One region of the Streptomyces sp. NBC_01384 genome, then DNA from elsewhere that is predicted to be linked to it. Evidence: riboswitches for the same ligand, from Rfam matches in the RefSeq annotation. Region 1 holds a riboswitch; each other region holds the start of a gene.
The links. Region 1 has a riboswitch for cyclic di-AMP ahead of OG747_RS32890 (M23 family metallopeptidase). Riboswitches for the same ligand answer to the same signal wherever they lie in the genome.

Region 1 (4,619 bases):
GTGCTCCAGGAGGGCCGAGGCGACCCCGCGGCCCTGGTGGGCGTCCTGCACGAGGAAGGCGACCTCGGCCTCGTCGGCGGGCTCGGAGGCGGGCAGGCCGTCGGCATTAATCCGGTCATAGCGTACGGTGGCGATGAACTCGCCGCCGACCGTGGCCGCGAGTCCCACCCTGTCCACAAAGTCGTGGTGCGTGAAGCGGTGGACATCCTTGGCGGACAGGCGCGGGTAGGGCGCGAAGAAGCGGTAGTACTTCGACTCGTCCGAGACCTGCTCGTAGAAGCTCACCAGACGCTCGGCATCGTCGACGGTGATGGGCCTGATGCGAGCGGTGCCGCCGTCGCGCAGCACCACGTCGGCCTCCCAGTGGGAGGGGTACTCGTGCCGGTCCGACGAGGTCTGCATGGGCCCCAGAGTACGGCTCGCGTCCGACAACGGCGCGAGGCAGGCTAGGGGCACCCAAGTCGGATCCAGGCCGGGGTCCGATGCGGGGTTCGGGACAGGATCAACGCCTGCTCCGGACCCGCTTCACGTGTGGAACACTGGTCTAGACAACCCTGAACACCTGAAGGGCAGCATCACATGGCTGAGCGCCGCGTCAACGTCGGCTGGGCCGAGGGCCTCCACGCCCGTCCCGCCTCCATCTTCGTCCGGGCGGCCACGGCCTCCGGTATCCCCGTGACGATCGCCAAGACGGAGGGCAACCCCGTCAACGCGGCCTCCATGCTGGCGGTCCTCGGCCTGGGCGCCCAGGGCGGCGAGGAGATCGTCCTCGCCTCGGACGCCGAGGGTGCGGACATCGCACTCGACCGGCTGGCGAAGCTGGTGGCGGAGGGTCTCGAGGAGCTCCCCGAGACCGTCTGAAGATCCCGCCGCCCCCTTTTGCGCCTGAGCCGGCGCCGCTCTCGCGGAGCGGGGTGCTCGCCGCGGGGGTTCCTCAATTGATGGCAGGGGTGCTCTTCACATCAAAAGACGCCCCCCATACATAGTGAAGGGCTCGCCTGAAAACATCGGGCGGGCCCTTCGCTTTTCCGAATTACGGGCAGCGAAAGTAATCCCCCGCGAATTACCCCTCTTTGTATACGGCGCCGGTGTTAATGACGCAGGCCCGTCATGTTTACGGGATGTTGCGAAGTCCTCACACGGTCCGGACGATCTCCCCCGCCGGGAAAACGCAGCCGGTGCGCGACCGTCGCGCGCTCGGTGTGCAGCGCCGTGACCGCCCGCGCCCGCTCGCTGTCGCCGCGCGCCACCGCGTCCACGATCCCGCCGTGCTCCGCCCAGGACTCCGCCGGATTGGCCGGCGCCTCGACCGCGTACATCCAGGCGATCTTGTGCCGCAGCTGGGCCAGCGTGGAGGTCAGCGCGGGGCTTCCGGAGGCCTGCGCGAGCGTCTCGTGGAACCAGCCGCCCAGCGAGCGCAGATCCTCGCTGTTCCCCCTCCTGGCCCGCTCCTGCCCCAGTCTGACCAGGCCTCGCAACACCTTGAGGTGGGCCTCGGTGCGCCGCTGTGCGGCTCTGGCGGCGCCCAGCGGCTCCAGAAGCATGCGCATCTCCAGCAGGTCCGCGGCCTCCTGCTCAGTGGGCTCCGCGACGCACGCGCCCGCGTGTCGACGGGTGACGACAAAGCCCTCGGCCTCCAGGGTGCGCAGGGCCTCGCGCACCGGGACGCGCGAGACGCCGTAGCGGCGCGCGAGCAGTTCCTCGGTGAGCCGGCTGCCGCGCTCGTAGACACCCGCGACGATGTCGTCACGGATCGCCGTGCATACCGAGTGCGCGGGAATGCGCATGACCGGACCTCCGCCTTAATCCCCGCGAAACGCGGTCGATTGACGCTTGTTCATTGACTCTATTGCAGAGAGCCGGAATTTCCGATGGCGGGCCGGAATCCATGGATATTTTTTGGACAGACAGCCGTTCGAAACGACGAAGCCCCGGCTCGGGTGAGCCGGGGCTTCGGAAGTTCTGACGCCGGTCGTCAGACGTTCACGTCGTCAGACGTTCACTCCGTGCGAGCGGAGGTAGGCGACCGGGTCGATGTCGGAGCCGTACTCCGATGTCGTGCGTGCCTCGAAGTGGAGGTGGGGCCCGGTGGTGTTGCCGGTGGCCCCGGAGAGGCCGATCTGCCGGCCCGGGGTGACCGTCTGGCCCACGGAGACGCCGATCGACGACAGGTGGCCGTACATCGTGTAGGTGCCGTCGTGCATCTTGAGGACGATCTGGTTGCCGTAGGCACCACCCCAGCCGGCCGTGACGACCGTGCCGGAGCCGACCGCGTGGACCGAGGTGCCGGACGCGGCGTGGAAGTCGACACCGGTGTGGGTGCCGGAGGACCAGAGGCTGCCGCCGGTCTTGTAGCCGGTGGAGATGTACGAGCCGGTGATCGGCAGGACGAAGGTGTTGAGGCGCTTGCGCTCGGCGGCACGGGCGGCGTGCTCCTTGGCCTCGCGCTCCTTCTTCGCCTCCTCGGCGGCCCTCTTCCGCGCGGCCTCCTCGGCCTTCTTCTTCGCGGCGGCCTCGTCGGCGGCGTGCTGCTGGGCGGCGGCCTGCGCGTCGATCTTGGCGGCGACCGAGTCACCGATCGAGATGGCCTGGTTGAGCCCGGTCTGCTCGACGGAGGCGTCCGCCGCGAGCGCCGGGGCGGCCAGGGTTCCGATGACGCCGGTGGTGGTGAGCGCGGCGACGCCGACGGCGTTCGAGGTGGTGCGCTTCGCGCGGCTCGGACGACGGTGTTTCCCGGGGCCACAGGTGAACGCCATGGAGAGGCTGGTCCTTTCCTTCCCTCTCGCCTACCGGGTTAGCTGACGGGTTCGGAGCAGGAAGGTCTCCTACGGACCCCCTCCTGGGAGGGCGTCCGATTCACCCCAGGGACTGCGTATGGGTCCCCGGCTCCCCTGGCTCGCGCCGTACGGGGACTCGGCGATGACTGTCCGGTGCCGCGGGCGCGGCGCACTGCCTGACGAACAGCCGGACCGACGCTAAACGGGGCATCTTTCAATCAACAAACGGATCACGGCTTTTGTAGTGCATGCCACAGGGCAGACAGGCAACCTCCCTACCAATACGGACATCTTGGGGACGAAGTCCGGGCGAAAGAGGGCCCGGGCGACTCTTCAGTCACCCGGGCCCCTACGAAGTCGTGCGGTACTCCCCCGCGCTCTACCCCGCCTCTACTCCGCCGTCACGACGGTCACTTCACCGATTCCGAGGGCCTTGACGGGCTCCTGGATCTGCGCGGCGTCACCGACGAGGACGGTCACCAGGCGGTCCACCGGGAAGGCGCTCACGGCGGCCGCGGTGGCCTCCACGGTGCCGGTCGCGGCGAGCTGCTGGTACAGCGTCGCCTGGTAGTCGTCCGGCAGATACTGCTCGACCTGGTCGGCAAGCGTGCCCGCGACGGCTGCCGCGGTCTCGAACTTGAGGGGCGCCACCCCCACCAGGTTCTGCACGGCGACGTCGCGCTCGGCGTCCGTCAGGCCCTCGGCGGCGAGGGTGCGCAGCACCTTCCACAGGTCGTCGAGCGCCGGGCCGGTGTTCGGGGTGTCCACGGAGCCGCTGATGGCGAGCATGGCGATACCGGTGGCCCCCCCGGAGGGAGAAGGCGCGGCGGAACGCAGGACCTGGCCGAACGCCCGCACACCGTAGGTGTAGCCCTTTTCCTCGCGCAGGACACGGTCCAGGCGCGAGGTGAGGGTGCCTCCGAGGCAGTACGTGCCGAGCACCTGGGCGGGCCAGACACGGTCGTGCCGGTCGGCGCCGACACGGCCGATGAGCAGCTGCGTCTGGACCGCGCCGGGGCGGTCCACGATGATCACGCGGCCGGTGTCGTCGGCGGTCACCGGCGGCACGGGGCGCGGCTCGGCGGACGAACCGGTCCAGGCGCCCAGCGTCTCCGCGAGCAGCTCGTCGAGGTCGACGCCGGTCAGGTCGCCGACGATCACGGCGGTGGCCGTGGCGGGGCGTACGTGCCGGTCGTAGAAGGCGCGTACGCCCGCCGAGTCGATCTTCTGGACGGTCTCCTCGCTGCCCTGGCGCGGGCGCGACATGCGCGAGGTCGCCGGGAACAGCTCCTTGGAGAGCTCCTTGGCGGCTCGGCGGGCCGGGTTGGCCGTCTCGTGCGGGATCTCGTCGAGCCGGTTGCGCACCAGCCGCTCGATCTCGCTGTCCGCGAACGCCGGTGCCCTCAGGGCGTCGGCGAGCAGACCGAGCGCCTTGGGCAGGCGCGAGACGGGCACCTCGAGCGACAGCCGTACGCCGGGGTGGTCGGCGTGCGCGTCGAGGGTGGCCCCGCAGCGCTCCAGCTCGGCGGCGAACTCCTCGGCGGAGAGCTTGTCGGTGCCCTCGGAGAAGGCACGCGCCATGATCGTGGCGATGCCGTCGAGGCCCGCGGGCTCGGCCTCCAGCGGCGCGGCGAGCAGCACCTCCACGGCGACGACCTGCTGGCCGGGGCGGTGGCAGCTCAGCACGGTCAGGCCGTTGTCCAGCGTGCCGCGCTCGGGGGCGGGGAAGGCCCACGGCTTGGGCCGGCCCGCCTGGGGCTGCGGGTGGAACTCCATGGTCGCGAGCTCGGTCACTTCGCCGCCTCCTCGTCGTTGCTGGTGCCTTCGGCGTCAGTGGTCTCG
Region 2 (4,619 bases), 3.4 Mb from region 1:
CGTGATCCCAGCCTGGCGCCGTCGACTTCACGCAGTGCGATGACCGATGGGGTGGTTCCGGGACAACCGGCGGTTCCCAGGTGGTACAGGTCTACATGGGGTGGGCCGGTGACAAGGGGGACCAGGGCCGCCTATTAGGCTCCGGCTCCATGGACGTACTCATCCATCTCTTCGTCGGCCTGCACATCATCGGCATCGCCGCGCTCCTCGGCGGTTTCCTCACCCAGATGAAGGCGATGGGCCAGGGCACCGCCCGGTTCGTCCCCGCCATGCTGCACGGCGCGCTGACCATGCTGGTCACGGGCATTGTTCTCGTCGGTCTCAACCAGGCCGACGACCACTCGGTGAACACGATCAAGATCGGCGTGAAACTGGCCCTGCTGATCGTGATCCTCGGGCTCGTCTATGTGAAGCGGGACGACGAGAAGGTGGAGAAGCCCCTGTTCGGGCTGGTCGGGCTGCTGACCATGGCGAACATCTTCATCGCGGTGCTGTGGACCTGAGCAGTGCCGTGGACCTGACGGTTCCGGCCGCCATCACCAACCAGGCCGCCACCGCGATCCACAGCAGCACCCGCCCGAGCCCCTTGGGCCACGAGACGTCGACGGCGGTCGCGACCGTCAGGGCCGCCGCCGCGGTCATGCCCATCGGGAACACGGTCGCCCAGCGCCGCACGTCGTAGCGCGGGCGCGGCCACAGCAGCTCCGCGACGGCCAGGACGAGGTACCAGCCGAGGCCGAGCACGAGCAGGCCGACGGTCACGCCGTGCAGCACGCCGTTGTCGTCGTCGTTCCAGAGGTAGGGGTTCACTCGGTACGCGGCGATCAGCTTCGATCCGGCCAGGGCCGAGATGGTGAGCGCGCCGCCCGCGATCCAGTGTTCCCCGGCCCCCACGGCGACCTCGCGGAAGTCGAAGCACAGCAGCGCCACCACGTACAGCGCGATTCCCAGCCAGAACAGCACCAGCGCCGTGTGCGCGAGCCAGTCCGCGCGCACGGCCGGGGCGAGCGCCGCGCCCAGCACCGCGAGCCCCTCCGTGGCCACGGCCGGGAGAAACACGGTTCCGGGCATACCGCGCGCGATGTGCCGTACGACCAGGAAGAGCAGTCCCGGCCAGAGCGCGGCCGACAGGGCGAGCAGGGCCTCCGCCGGCACCTGCCACCCCAGCGTGACCAGCCGGGTGCCGAGCACGGTGGTGGCCGCGACCGAGGTGAGCGCGCCGGGCGTGCCGGCCTCCGCCACCCACCGCCGCCGCTCCCGCAGCAGCCGTACGACGAAGTCCGTGGCGAGCCCGAGCCAGCCGACGGCCGCCAGGGCCAGCGCGATGCGGGAGAGGGTCTCGTAGCCGGTCAGCTGCAGCCCGACCGAGAGGGTTCCGGTGGCCATGACGGCGGCTCCGGCACTGGGCGGACGCTGCGCCCACCAGGTGTGCAGTCGGGCCCACCGGGCGCGGGGCGGGGAGGTGGCTGGCATGGGCCCGATGCTAGGGATCTTTGAACGGGTTGCCCGCGGGGCACGCGCGCGAAGCCGGGAAAACGCCCCCACGCGCGTGTGGCGCACGAAAACGCGGGGCACGCGCGCGTGGAGCCCGATGAGTTTCACGCGCGCGTGCCCCGCGGCAAGGCGTTATGCCGGACGCACCACGCTGTGGATGATCGACTCGCCGCCGTAGAAGATCGACTCCTCGCGGACGTACGCGCCCGGCTTGGGGGCGTGGATCATCATGCCGTTGCCGATGTACAGGCCGACGTGGCTGATGTCGTCGTAGAAGAAGACGAGGTCACCGGGCTTGATGTCGGCGAGGGCCACGGTGGTGCCCACGTTCACCTGGTCGTAGGTGGTGCGCGGGAGGGCGACGTCGGCGGCCTTCCAGGCGGCCTGGGTGAGGCCGGAGCAGTCGTACGAGCCGGGCCCGGTCGCACCCCACACGTACGGCTTGCCGATCTGGGCGCGGGCGAAGGCGATGGCCTTGTCGGCCTTGGTGGCGTAGGAGGAGTCGGCCGCCGAGGTCCCGGAGGTTCCAGAGGTCCCGGTGGTCGCGGAACCTGTCTGCTGCTGGGCCGCCGCCTCCTGGGCCTTCTTCGCCGCCGCGGCCTGCTGCTGCGCCAGCTCCGCCGCTTTGCGGTCGGCCTCTTCCTGCTGCTTCTTCTCGATCGCCGCGAGCCGGGCCTTGTCCTCGGCGGTCAGCTTCGAGAGCAGTTCGCGCGCTTCGGCGAGCTTGCGCTGGACATCGGCCTTGGACGTCTTCAGGGAGTCCTGCGACGTGGTGAGCGTCTGCAGGCTCTGGGAGGCCTCCGCACGTTTCTTCGTGGTGGCGGCCTGCTCGGTGACGTAGTCGTCGACGGCCGCCTTCTGGCGGGTGGTCAGACGGTCCATCAGCTGGCTCTGGTCGAAGTAGTCCTGCGGATTGTCGGCCAGCAGGAGGCTCGCGGTGTCGGGGACGGCGGCACCGGTGCGGTACTGCGCCGCCGCGAACGAACCCAGCTCCTCGCGCGCGGTGTTGAGCTTCTCCGTGCGCTTGGCCACGTCGGTGAGGAGGGAGTCGACGCGCTTGCGCTGCTGGGCGGTCTTCTCCCTGGTCGCGTTGTACTTCTCGGTGGCCGTCTCGGCCTGGTGGTAGAGATCGTCGACCTTCTTCTCGACCTCTTCGATGCTCGGCTTGGAATCGGCCGACGGCGCGGCGTTCGCCGTCTGGGAGAGCAGGGCCACGGAGGTGAGGGCCGCGGTGGCGAGGGCGGGGGTCCGTATGCCCGCTATGCGCGTACCCGTAGGACTCCACTTGCGATGTGACGCCAAGAGAGGCGACTCCTTCCGTCATCCGCCTACCGAGTTAGCTGTCGGGTTCGGGCGGGTACTTCCGGAAGGTTTGCCCTACGGTCCTTGCCCCACAAGGCAGTTGGACCGATTCACCCCAAGGTCGGTTTGGGTCCCCGGTTCCGGCTGCCGCGCGGGCGCACCGGATTCGGCGGAGACCGCACGGCCCGACGACGTTCGCCGGTTGCTGTCGAGCGGTCTGCCCGGCACGGTAGCCAAGTCATAAGTGTTCTGTGAAGTTTGATGTGCGATATGCCCGATACATTTTCGTGACCTTGACCCTGGGGGCCGCCGGTCATGGCTGACCGTAAGGAAGCGATTCTGAACGGTGACGGCGGGCCGTGGTGGGTGATGGTGGGCTGTGGCGGCGGAAAGACGGCACGCGGTCACGGAAAAACCGGTCGGGTTTCCAGGGTGGCCTCGGGTTGTCAGTGGGGCGGCCTAGACTCGGAGAGCGATGAGCAGCCTCTTTGACGACAGCTTCCTGGCGGACCTCCAGCCTTCAAGGGCCCATGAGGAAGAGCCCCCGCCGCCGCCCGAGGACGGGGCGCCGGAGCCGCTTCCGGACGACCTGTTCGGCGGCCGTTTCGACGTGCCCGCGAGCCGGGACACGTACTACCGCGACGGTGCGCACCGCCCTGCCGTGGACCCGGCGGCCCTGCTGGACGGGCTGAACGAGAACCAGCGCGCGGCCGTGGTGCACTCCGGCTCCCCGCTGCTCATCGTGGCCGGTGCCGGCTCCGGCAAGACCCGGGTGCTCACGCACCGGATCGCGCATCTGCTGGGCGAGCGCCATGTCCACCCCGGCCAGATCCTCGCGATCACCTTCACGAACAAGGCCGCGGGTGAGATGAAGGAGCGCGTCGAGCAGCTCGTCGGCCCGCGCGCGAACGCGATGTGGGTGATGACCTTCCACAGCGCGTGTGTGCGGATCCTGCGCCGCGAGAGCAAGAAGCTCGGCTTCACCTCCTCCTTCTCGATCTACGACGCCGCCGACAGCAAGCGTCTGATGGCGCTCGTATGCCGTGATCTGGATCTCGATCCGAAGCGTTTCCCGCCGAAGTCCTTCAGCGCCAAGATCTCGAACCTGAAGAACGAGCTGATCGACGAGGAGGACTTCGCCGCCCAGGCCGCCGACGGTTTCGAGAAGACCCTCGCCCAGGCCTACGCGATGTACCAGTCCCGGCTGCGTGAGGCCAACGCGCTCGACTTCGACGACCTGATCATGACCACGGTCAACCTGCTGCGCGCGTTCCCGGATGTCGCCGAGCACTACCGGCGCCGCTTCCGACATGTCCTGGTCGACGAGTACCAGGACACGAACCACGCGCAGTACGCCCTGGTCAGGGAGCTCGTCGGCCCGGCCGCCGGTGACCGGTCCGAGGACGTGTCGCCCGCCGAGGGCGACCTCGAGCCCGCCGAGCTGTGCGTCGTGGGTGACGCCGACCAGTCGATCTACGCCTTCCGTGGCGCGACCATCCGCAACATCCTCCAGTTCGAGGAGGACTACCCGGACGCGACGACGATCCTGCTGGAGCAGAACTACCGCTCCACCCAGACGATCCTGTCCGCCGCCAACGCGGTCATCGAGCGCAACGAGTCCCGCCGCCCCAAGAACCTCTGGACCAACGCGGGCGCCGGTTCGAACATCACGGGCTATGTCGCCGACACCGAGCACGACGAGGCCCAGTTCGTCGCCGACGAGATAGACCGTCTCACCGACGCGGGTAAGGCCAAGGCGGGCGACGTCGCCGTCTTCTACCGTACGAACGCCCAGTCCCGTGTCTTCGAAGAGGTCTTCATCC
Region 3 (4,619 bases), 2.1 Mb from region 1:
CGGGTGGGCGAGCTGGACTGGTGGCTGCCGTACCGGGTCACCCGGTGGCTGCAGGAGGCGATGGCCGTCTGAGGAGAGGACCGGGACGGTGTCCGGGATGCCGGCGCCACCGGAAGGACCGGCGAGTGCGCTGTACTCGCCGGTTGTTCCGGTCCGAGGGGGCCGAGTCTCAGGGAGTCAGGTGGGCCGTACCGCGCTGTAGATCGCCGATTGTCCGGCGAAGAAGATCGACTCCTCGCGTATGTACGCCCCCGGGCTCGGGGCGTGGATCATCATGGCGTTGCCGAGGTAGAAGCCGATGTGGCTGACGTCGCCGTAGAAGAGGATCAGGTCGCCGAGTTGGATGTCGGCGAGGGGGACCGGCGTCCCGGCGGTCGCCTGACCGTGCACGGTCCGGGGGAGTGCCACCCCGGCGGCCCTCCACGCGGCCTGGGTGAGGCTGGAGGAATCGTACGAGTCCGGTCCGGTCGCGCCCCAGACACACGGCTTGCCGATCTGCGCGCGGGCGAAGGCGAGTGCCTTCGTGGCCTTCATGCCGTAACCCGAGTTCGGTTCGGCGCCGGTATCGGTGCCGGTGCCGGCACCGGTGTCGAGGGGGGCTCCGATGATGCCGAGGGGAATGCCGGTGCCGATGGACGCGTCCATGGTGAGGGCGGCCGACTGCTGTCCCAGCCACGCCTCCTCGGCTTGGGCCTGGGCCTGGATCTGGGCCTGGGCTTGAGCCTGGGCCTGGGCTTGGACTTGAGCCTGGGCCTGGGCCTGAAGGAGGGCCTGTTCCTCGGCGGCACCCCAGGCGTCCTCCGTCGATCGCGACTCGATTGCCGCGAGCGGCGTGCTCCGTTGTCCGGTGTGCTTGGACAGCAGCTCACGGGCGGTCGTGAGCTTGCGCCGGCTCTGTTCCTTGGAGGCCTTCAGCGAGGAGTGCTGCGGCTCGGCGGCCGGCGCGGGCAGAGCCTTCGTGGCCTCCTGCCATGTCTCCGGCACGGCAGGGAGCGCGGGGGCTGCAGGGAGCGCGGGGGCTGCCGGGAGTGTGGGGGCCGCCGGGAGTGCGGCGACTGCGGGCCTGGCGGTCAGCTCCGCAACGGGACCGGCTGCCGCGCCGGTCGCGGGTCCGGCCGTCAACTCCGGTACGGGGCGGCCGGCCGCCGCCCGCTCACGGTTGGTGAGTCCCTCTTCCGAACGCCGCGCCGGGTCCGTGGGCCGCGTCTCGGCCGGGCGGTTCGGCATTCTGTCGGCGGGCAGCCTGGCCGGCACGGTCGGACCCAACCGCGTGCGCGCCACGTCGAACCACGGCTTGGTGACGTCGTCGAGGGCGGGATCGCTGCGCCTGCGCACGGTTTCGGGTGCCGGGCTGACGCGGTTGCGGCTCCCTGTGGTCATCGCGCGGGTTCCGTTGACGAACCCGGTGGCGTTCTCGGCCTGGTCGTAGAGGCTGTGGATCCGCTGCTGGACCTCTTCGCGGCTCGGTCCGTCCGCGTCGGTGAGGGCCGCCGTCGCTCGGGCGGAGGTGCGCGTGCCAGGGAGGCTGCTGCCTCCAGGGCGCGGGGTTCGTTCCGGCGCCATGGGGGACGTACTCCTTCCGTGCTCCGCCTACCGAGTCGGCTGTCGGGTTCGGGCGGAGGATTCCGGAAGGCATGCCCTACGACCCTTGCCCTGCCGGGCAGTTGGGCCGATTCACCCCAAGTTCGGTTGGGTCCCCGGCTCCGGTTGCCCCAGGGGCGCACCGGACTTGGCGGAGGCCGCGCGACCCGGCGAGGTTCGCCGGAGGGAGTCGTGCGGTCCATCCGCCAACTTAGCCAATTTGTGCGCCTCGTGTGAAGGTTGAAGTGCGAAGTGCCCGATATGTATTTGTGACCTTCGTCGTACTGGCAGAAGTGCTCGGCCTCGTCGGCCGGAGAGCGTCCGGGGCGCCCTTTGGACGTTGACCCTTGGACAACGGCGGCCGAACGTACGCGGCCCGCGCCTTCCGGGCCGACCTTCCCGAACGCCGCAAGCACGGGTGAGGCGCCACGCCCGCGGTCAGCGTTCCGCGGGCGGGGACGTTCCGCTGGGGTGGGGCAGGTGGTGGCCGTTGACGGGGCGGGTCGTGAAGTGCGGCCGGTGGAGGTGGTGGGAGGCGATGCGTTCGATGATCAGGAGCGCGGCGTCGTCGTTGGGCTGGTCGCCGACGTGGGCGACGAGGTCGTCGTGGATGTGGCGCAGCAGGGCTTCGGGGCTGGGGGCGGCCAAGGCGGCGACCCGTTCGGCGAGGGGGTAGAACGCGCCTGTCGGTGAGCGCGCCTCGATCACGCCGTCGGTGTAGAGCAGCAGGATGTCGCCGGTCTCGAAGGTGAACGGATCGGGGCGGTGGCTCGCGACGGGCAGTTCGCACATGCCCAGCGGGGGCATGGGGTGGTGGGCGTGCAGGGCCGTCACCTTGTGATCGCGCAGCAGCAGGGCCGGCGGATGACCGCAGTTGATCAATTCGGACTGGGGTCCCTCGTCGGGGATGTCGAGGACGAGCGTGGTGACGAAGTGCTCGCCGGGGTCGTGCCGGGTGTCGGCCACGTCCTCGAGATCGTGGCGCACGCTCACCTCGAGCGCCGCCACGAGTTCGGGCAGTGTGGCGTACCGGTGAGCACCCTCGCGGAACGCGCCGAGCACCACCGACGCCTCGCCGATGGAGCCCAGGCCCTTGCCGCGGACGTCGCCGATGATGACGCGGGTGGAGGAGGCCTGGGCGGCGCGGGTGACCGCGAACAGGTCGCCCCCGATCTGCGTCTCGTCGTCGGCGGCCAGATACAGCCAGGCCACACGCAACGGCCCGATCCTGCGGGGCGGCGGCCGCAGCAGCACGCGCTGCGCCGTCTCGGCCACCGACCGTGCCCGGCTCAGCTCCCGAGCGCGCCGCTCCCGTACGTGGCAGACGAAGACCACCAGCGCGGACAGTACGGACAGGGCGATGATCTGCGCGATGTGGTTGGCCGTGGTCAGCCCGCCGTGGAATATCGCGATGAACACCTGGGCGGCCACCGCCAGTACCCCGACCAGCGCGGTCAGCCGCGGCCCGGCCAAGGAGGCGGTGAGGGCGGGGGCGATGACCAGCAACGGACCCAGGTGGACATCGGTCGGGGAGTGCAGGTCCACCACGGCGATCACTACGATCAGCGCGAGAGGAATCGCCACCAGCCCGCGGCCCGACGGCTGCTCCACGAGGCGGTCCACTGACACACGTCGGACACCCACATATCCCATTTTGCTCCCGTTCCCCGGGCGCCTGCTTCTCGGGAAACGACTCATAAGGTGGGCTTATGGGGTCATAGATCCGGCCCGACTACTGACTAAGGTTTGCCTTAGTTTAGGCTTCCGGGCGAGTCACCCTGCCACCGTTCGAAGGGAACCTGATCATGCCTCGCCCTCTGCGGGTAGCCATTGTCGGTGCCGGCCCCGCCGGGATCTACGCTGCCGACGCGCTGCTGAAGTCCGCAGTGGCCGTCGAGCCCGGTGTGTCCATCGACCTCTTCGAGCGGATGCCGGCCCCGTTCGGTCTGATCCGCTACGGCGTCGCCCCCGACCATCCGCGGATCAAGGGCGTCATCACGGCCCTGCACCAGGTGCTCGACAAGCCCCAGATCCGCCTCTTCGGCAACGTCGACTACCCCGGGGACATCAACCTGGACGACCTGCGCGCCTTCTACGACGCGGTCGTCTTCTCCACCGGGGCGACGGCCGACCGGGCGCTCGACATACCCGGCATCGACCTCGAGGGCTCGTACGGCGCTGCCGACTTCGTCTCCTGGTACGACGGGCACCCGGATGTGCCGCGGACCTGGCCGCTGGAGGCGGAGAAGGTCGCCGTGCTCGGCGTCGGCAACGTCGCGCTCGACGTGGCGCGCATCCTGGCCAAGACCGCCGACGAACTGCTGCCGACCGAGATCCCGCCGAACGTCTACGACGGCCTCAAGGCCAACAAGGCCCTGGAGGTCCACGTCTTCGGTCGCCGCGGCCCGGCGCAGGCGAAGTTCAGCCCGATGGAGCTGCGGGAGCTGGACCACTCCCCGAACATCGAGGTCATCGTCGACCCCGAGGACATCGACTACGACGACGGCTCGATCGCGACCCGGCGCGGCAACAAGCAGGCCGACATGGTCGCCAAGACCCTGGAGAACTGGGCCATCCGCGACATCGGCGAGCGGCCGCACAAGCTGTTCCTGCACTTCTTCGAGTCGCCGACCGAGATCCTCGGCGAGAACGGTGAGGTCGTCGGCCTGCGCACCGAGCGCACCGCCCTCGACGGCACCGGCAACGTCAAGGGCACCGGCGAGTTCAAGGACTGGGACGTCACCGCGGTCTACCGCGCCGTGGGTTACCTCTCCGACAGCCTGCCCAAGCTGCCCTGGGACGTCGAGTCGGGCACGGTCCCGGACCAGGCCGGCCGGGTCGTCGAGGAGACCGGCGAACACCAGCAGTCGACGTACGTCACCGGCTGGATCCGGCGCGGCCCGGTGGGTCTGATCGGCCACACCAAGGGTGACGCCAACGAGACCGTCGCCAGTCTGCTCGACGACCACGCGAACGGCCGGCTGCACACGCCCGCGTCGCCCGCCCCGGAGGCCGTGGACGCGTTCCTCGCCGAGCGG
Region 4 (4,619 bases), 1.4 Mb from region 1:
GGCTAAGGATGGGCCCTGCCGATGGCCATGGCTCGGCCCTGCCGAGGTCAGCCCTTGCTGTGCTTACTGGTTCGCAGAGCGAAACCGCGGGAACGCCGAGCGGCCCGCGTACACCGCGGCGTCGTCGAGGATCTCCTCGATGCGCAGCAGCTGGTTGTACTTGGCGACACGGTCCGAGCGGGCCGGGGCGCCGGTCTTGATCTGACCGCAGTTCACCGCGACGGCGAGGTCGGCGATGGTGACGTCCTCGGTCTCGCCGGAGCGGTGGGACATCATGCACTTGAAGCCGTTGCGCTGGGCCATCTCTACGGCGTCCAGGGTCTCGGTCAGCGAGCCGATCTGGTTCACCTTGACGAGCAGGGCGTTCGCGGAGCCCTCCTCGATGCCACGGGCCAGGCGCTCCGGGTTGGTGACGAAGAGGTCGTCGCCGACGATCTGGACCTTGTCGCCCAGCTTGTCGGTGATGACCTTCCAGCCGGCCCAGTCGTCCTCGTACAGCGGGTCCTCGATGGAGACCAGCGGGTACGCGGAGACGAGCTCCTCGTAGTACTCGGTCATCTCGGCGGCCGAGCGGGACTTGCCCTCGAACTCGTACTTGCCGTCCTTGTAGAACTCGGACGCGGCGACGTCGAGCGCGAGCGCGATCTGCTCGCCGGGGATGTAACCGGCCTGCTTGATGGCCTCGAGGATGAGGTCGAGCGCGGCACGGTTGGACTCCAGGTTCGGGGCGAAGCCGCCCTCGTCGCCCAGGCCGGTGGACAGACCCTTGGTCTTCAGCACCTTCTTGAGGGTGTGGTAGACCTCGGCGCCCCAGCGCAGGGCCTCGGAGAAGGACTCCGCGCCGATCGGGGCGATCATGAACTCCTGGATGTCCACGTTGGAGTCGGCGTGCGAGCCGCCGTTCAGGATGTTCATCATCGGAACGGGCAGCAGGTGCGCGTTCGGGCCGCCCAGGTAGCGGAAGAGCGGGAGGTCGGACGCCTCGGAAGCGGCGTGCGCGACGGCGAGCGAGACGCCGAGGATGGCGTTGGCGCCGAGGGAGCCCTTGTTGTCGGTGGCGTCCAGGTCGAACATCGCCTGGTCGATCAGGCGCTGCTCGGTGGCGTCGTAGCCGACGAGCTCCGGGCCGATCTGCTCGATGACGGCGAGGACGGCCTTCTCGACACCCTTGCCGCCGTAACGGTTGGGGTCACCGTCACGGAGCTCGATGGCCTCGAAGGCCCCCGTGGAGGCGCCGGACGGGACGGCGGCACGACCGGTGCTGCCGTCGTCGAGGCCGACCTCGACCTCGACCGTGGGGTTGCCTCGGGAGTCCAGGATTTCCCGGGCTACGACGACGTCGATGGACGGCACGAGCATCTCCTTCTGGGATGTGACGCGGGTAACGCGGAACCTGTGATGACTCCGCGACATGAGCCTAACCGCCCCGGGGGGATCGGCCAGCCGGTCGCCCACCCTTTGGGCAGAACTGAACGTACACATTGTTTCAGAACGGAACAAAAACGGAAACAAAAAACCCCGCTCCAGTGCGTACGGGGGAACACGCACCGGAGCGGGGGGCCCGTGGGGACGGGGGGTGGTCCTCATCGGTGTCTCCAGTGTGGAGACCCCTTCTATGAGGGACCTGTCATTCAGCTGGGGCGAAGCTGCCGATCATCAGCCGAGGTGCAGCTGCTGACCCGGGTAGATGAAGTCCGCGTCGTCGATGATGTCCTTGTTCAGCTTGAACAGCTGCTGCCAGCCACCCTTGACCTTCTTCTTCTCGGCGATCGAGCCGAGGGTGTCGCCCTTGACGACCTTGTACGCGCCGTCGCCCTTCTTGACCTTCTTGCCGGTCGGGGTGGACACGGTCTTCTCGACGGCCGGGCGGGTCGCCGAACGGGAGGCCGCGGTGTCCGCCGACCGGGTGGTACCGGCGCTCGCCGAGCTGGAAGAGCCCGAAGAGGTGGAGGGGGTGGACGGGCTGGACGGGGTGCCGCTCGCACCACCGGTGTACGCGGCGCTCGACAGACCCGTGCCGCAGGTCGGCCAGGCGCCCTTGCCCTGCGCGGCGAGGACCTTCTCGCCGATGGTGATCTGCTCGGACTTGGAGGCCTGGTCGGCGGTGGAGGAGTACGCGGTGCCGCCGTACGCGGCCCAGGTGGAGGCCGAGAACTGCAGACCGCCGTAGTAGCCGTTACCGGTGTTGATGGACCAGTTGCCGCCGGACTCGCACTGGGCGACGGTGTCCCACTCGGAGGTGGTGGCGGCGGAGGCGCTGCCGGCCGCCATCAGCGGGGCGGCGATGGCGATGCCGGTGACACCGGCGAGCGTGGCGATACGGGTGGCCTTGTTCGGACGGCGGTGCTTGCCCTTGCTGGAAAGCAGCATGGAGTGATCCCCTCACCGACGCCTGCGAGGTGAGCTGTCGGGTTCGGGCGGGTGAGTGCCCGGCCGTGCGCTCTGGGCGCACGGCTTCACCCCAAGCCGCTCCGGTCAACTACCGGGCGCGGCGCTTACCTTGGGTCCCCCGCTCCTGCCTACGGCGCTGACGCGTCGACTGTTCCCGTGCGGCCGTTGGCAGGATTCGGCGTTGCGACCGTCGGGGCCCGCTGTGGCGAGCGGTGATGACCGTAAGCAGTCGATCCGGTGAATTCCAAAGACGATCAGGGCCTTTGAGATCCATATCTCACTCGCGCCAAACCGGACATTCCACGACGAACCATGACGTGAACTGCCCCTACTTTTCGCCCGATTGAGCACCAACTGCAAGGCTCTGACCGGGAAGGATGAGGTTCGGGTCGACGCCGACGGTCTTCTTGTTCGTGTCGTACAACTCGGTCCATCCGCCTTCGAGATCAAGGGCGTCGGCGATGGTGCAGAGGCTGTCTCCGATACGAACGACGTACAAACCGTCGATGACCTCACGGGACACACCGGAGTCGCGGGAGGCATGCCGGCCGGAGGCGTCGTCGGTACGACCGTCCAGCAGACTGTCGGTCGCACTCTCGTCGGCGCTGCCGCCGCGGTGACGTCCGGCGCCGGTCGTCGCACCCTCGGACGTAGTCGAAGAGTCATCGTTCTGCCCGGAGTTGTCCGAGTCGCTGCTCTTCGTCCCATCCGTGGCCGAGCTGTCGGTTCCCTGGGTGTCGCCGGTCGCGGCCTTCGTCGTGCTCTCGGTCGCATTCGGGGATGAAACGGACGAAGGCGAGTCAGATGAAGACGAATCGGATGACGGCGAACCGGACGGCGACGCGTCGCCTGATGAACCGGACGAACCAGATGAACCAGACGAAGTGGACGAACCCTTCGAACTCGATGATTTCGTCGAGTTCGTCGAGTTCGTCGAGTTCGTGGAGCTGGACGAGCTGAACGAGCTCGACGCATCGGGTGTGCTCGACGAGTCGTTCGCCACGCCCGTGTCGACCGCGACGTCACCGGATTTCTTGCTGAGTCCGGAGAGCGGTCCGCAGGTGGGCCAGGCGACGAGACCCCGGCCGTCGAGCACCTTCTCGGCGATGGCTATCTGCTGCGAGCGGCTGGCCTCGTCGGCGCTCGGCGCGTACTTGAGGCCGCCGTACTTCTCCCAGTCGGCCTGGCTCATTTGGAGCCCGCCGTAGTACCCGTTGCCGCTGTCGGCGCTCCACTGGCCGGCGCTCTCGCACTCCGCGACCCGGTCCCAGGTGGTGCCGTCGGCCGCGTGCGCGCTCGCGGCACCGAGCAACGGGATCGCGATCGCCGATCCGGTCACTCCTGCCGCGACGATGAGGGCCGGGGCCTGACGGGGGCGACGATGGCGGCCGTTCCCGGAGAGCATGCGGAAGCCTTTCGCGTGACAGCAGGTGACTACGCGGCGGATGAGCCGCGTTGACGAGTGAACGTATCCGCACCCGATCACTTGTCACAAGTCGATGCAGCGCAGATCACGTGAAGATCACAGAGTTGATGATGCGTCAGGTTTGCGACAGCCCCCGGCACGGCTCCGACGCACCTCCGGCCTGCCTCCGACACGCGCGGTCGACCCTGGGGGACGAGGACGCGGTTGAAGCGCTTTTGGTGTGCGTCAGCGACGAGACGGTCCATCTCGGGTCGGCTCTCCATGGCCCCGGACACGGCTTCGTCCACGTAGGACTCATAGACGGTGACTTCCGGATGTTGGTCAAGCCATCCGTCGGAGTCCTCGCCCACGCAACGCAACGTGACTCCCGGTACCGTCACCCCGTGAACGCCCCACATTTCGAACCTGAACTCTTCACCTGGGAGTTCGCCGCCGACCCCTACCCTGCCTACGCATCGCTCCGCGAGCATTCACCCGTGCACCGCACCACACTTCCCAGCGGTGTCGAGGCGTGGCTTGTGACTCGGTACACGGACGCCAAACAGGCGCTCGCCGACCAGCGGCTCTCCAAGAATCCCGTGCACCATTCCGACGACGCCCGCGGCAAGAGCAAGACGGGCATCCCCGGCGAGCGCAGCGCCAACCTCATGACCCACCTGCTCAACATCGACCCGCCGGACCACACGCGGCTCCGGCGGCTCGTCTCCAAGGCGTTCACCCCCCGTCGCGTCGCCGAGTTCGCCCCCCGCGTCCAAGAGTTGACCGACCGCCTCATCGACCAGTTCGCGCAGACCGGAAGTGC

Region 2: it holds a riboswitch for cyclic di-AMP, as region 1 does, so the genes downstream of both, OG747_RS17240 (NlpC/P60 family protein) here and OG747_RS32890 (M23 family metallopeptidase) in region 1, are expected to answer to the same signal.
Region 3: it holds a riboswitch for cyclic di-AMP, as region 1 does, so the genes downstream of both, OG747_RS42690 (C40 family peptidase) here and OG747_RS32890 (M23 family metallopeptidase) in region 1, are expected to answer to the same signal.
Region 4: it holds a riboswitch for cyclic di-AMP, as region 1 does, so the genes downstream of both, OG747_RS26805 (transglycosylase family protein) here and OG747_RS32890 (M23 family metallopeptidase) in region 1, are expected to answer to the same signal.

The regions. Positions count from the first base shown of each region.
Region 1 is NZ_CP109559.1:7,183,261-7,187,879, reverse strand. It holds gene OG747_RS32905 (GNAT family N-acetyltransferase) at 1-402, opposite strand, end outside; gene OG747_RS32900 (HPr family phosphocarrier protein) at 580-861, shown strand; gene OG747_RS32895 (GntR family transcriptional regulator) at 1,092-1,787, opposite strand; gene OG747_RS32890 (M23 family metallopeptidase) at 1,992-2,756, opposite strand; cyclic di-AMP (ydaO/yuaA leader) riboswitch at 2,769-2,929, opposite strand; gene OG747_RS32885 (M16 family metallopeptidase) at 3,168-4,571, opposite strand; gene OG747_RS32880 (M16 family metallopeptidase) at 4,568-4,619, opposite strand, start outside.
Region 2 is NZ_CP109559.1:3,810,223-3,814,841, reverse strand. It holds gene OG747_RS17250 (hypothetical protein) at 150-503, shown strand; gene OG747_RS17245 (tellurite resistance/C4-dicarboxylate transporter family protein) at 481-1,473, opposite strand; gene OG747_RS17240 (NlpC/P60 family protein) at 1,627-2,796, opposite strand; cyclic di-AMP (ydaO/yuaA leader) riboswitch at 2,804-2,978, opposite strand; gene pcrA (DNA helicase PcrA) at 3,272-4,619, shown strand, end outside.
Region 3 is NZ_CP109559.1:9,309,696-9,314,314, forward strand. It holds gene OG747_RS42685 (DUF5825 family protein) at 1-72, shown strand, start outside; gene OG747_RS42690 (C40 family peptidase) at 178-1,563, opposite strand; cyclic di-AMP (ydaO/yuaA leader) riboswitch at 1,572-1,745, opposite strand; gene OG747_RS42695 (PP2C family protein-serine/threonine phosphatase) at 2,020-3,210, opposite strand; gene OG747_RS42700 (FAD-dependent oxidoreductase) at 3,387-4,619, shown strand, end outside.
Region 4 is NZ_CP109559.1:5,802,438-5,807,056, reverse strand. It holds gene eno (phosphopyruvate hydratase) at 64-1,359, opposite strand; gene OG747_RS26805 (transglycosylase family protein) at 1,657-2,370, opposite strand; cyclic di-AMP (ydaO/yuaA leader) riboswitch at 2,375-2,537, opposite strand; gene OG747_RS26800 (hypothetical protein) at 2,720-2,914, opposite strand; gene OG747_RS26795 (hypothetical protein) at 3,102-3,599, shown strand; partial or broken gene OG747_RS26790 (transglycosylase family protein) at 3,509-3,796, opposite strand; gene OG747_RS26785 (cytochrome P450) at 4,201-4,619, shown strand, end outside.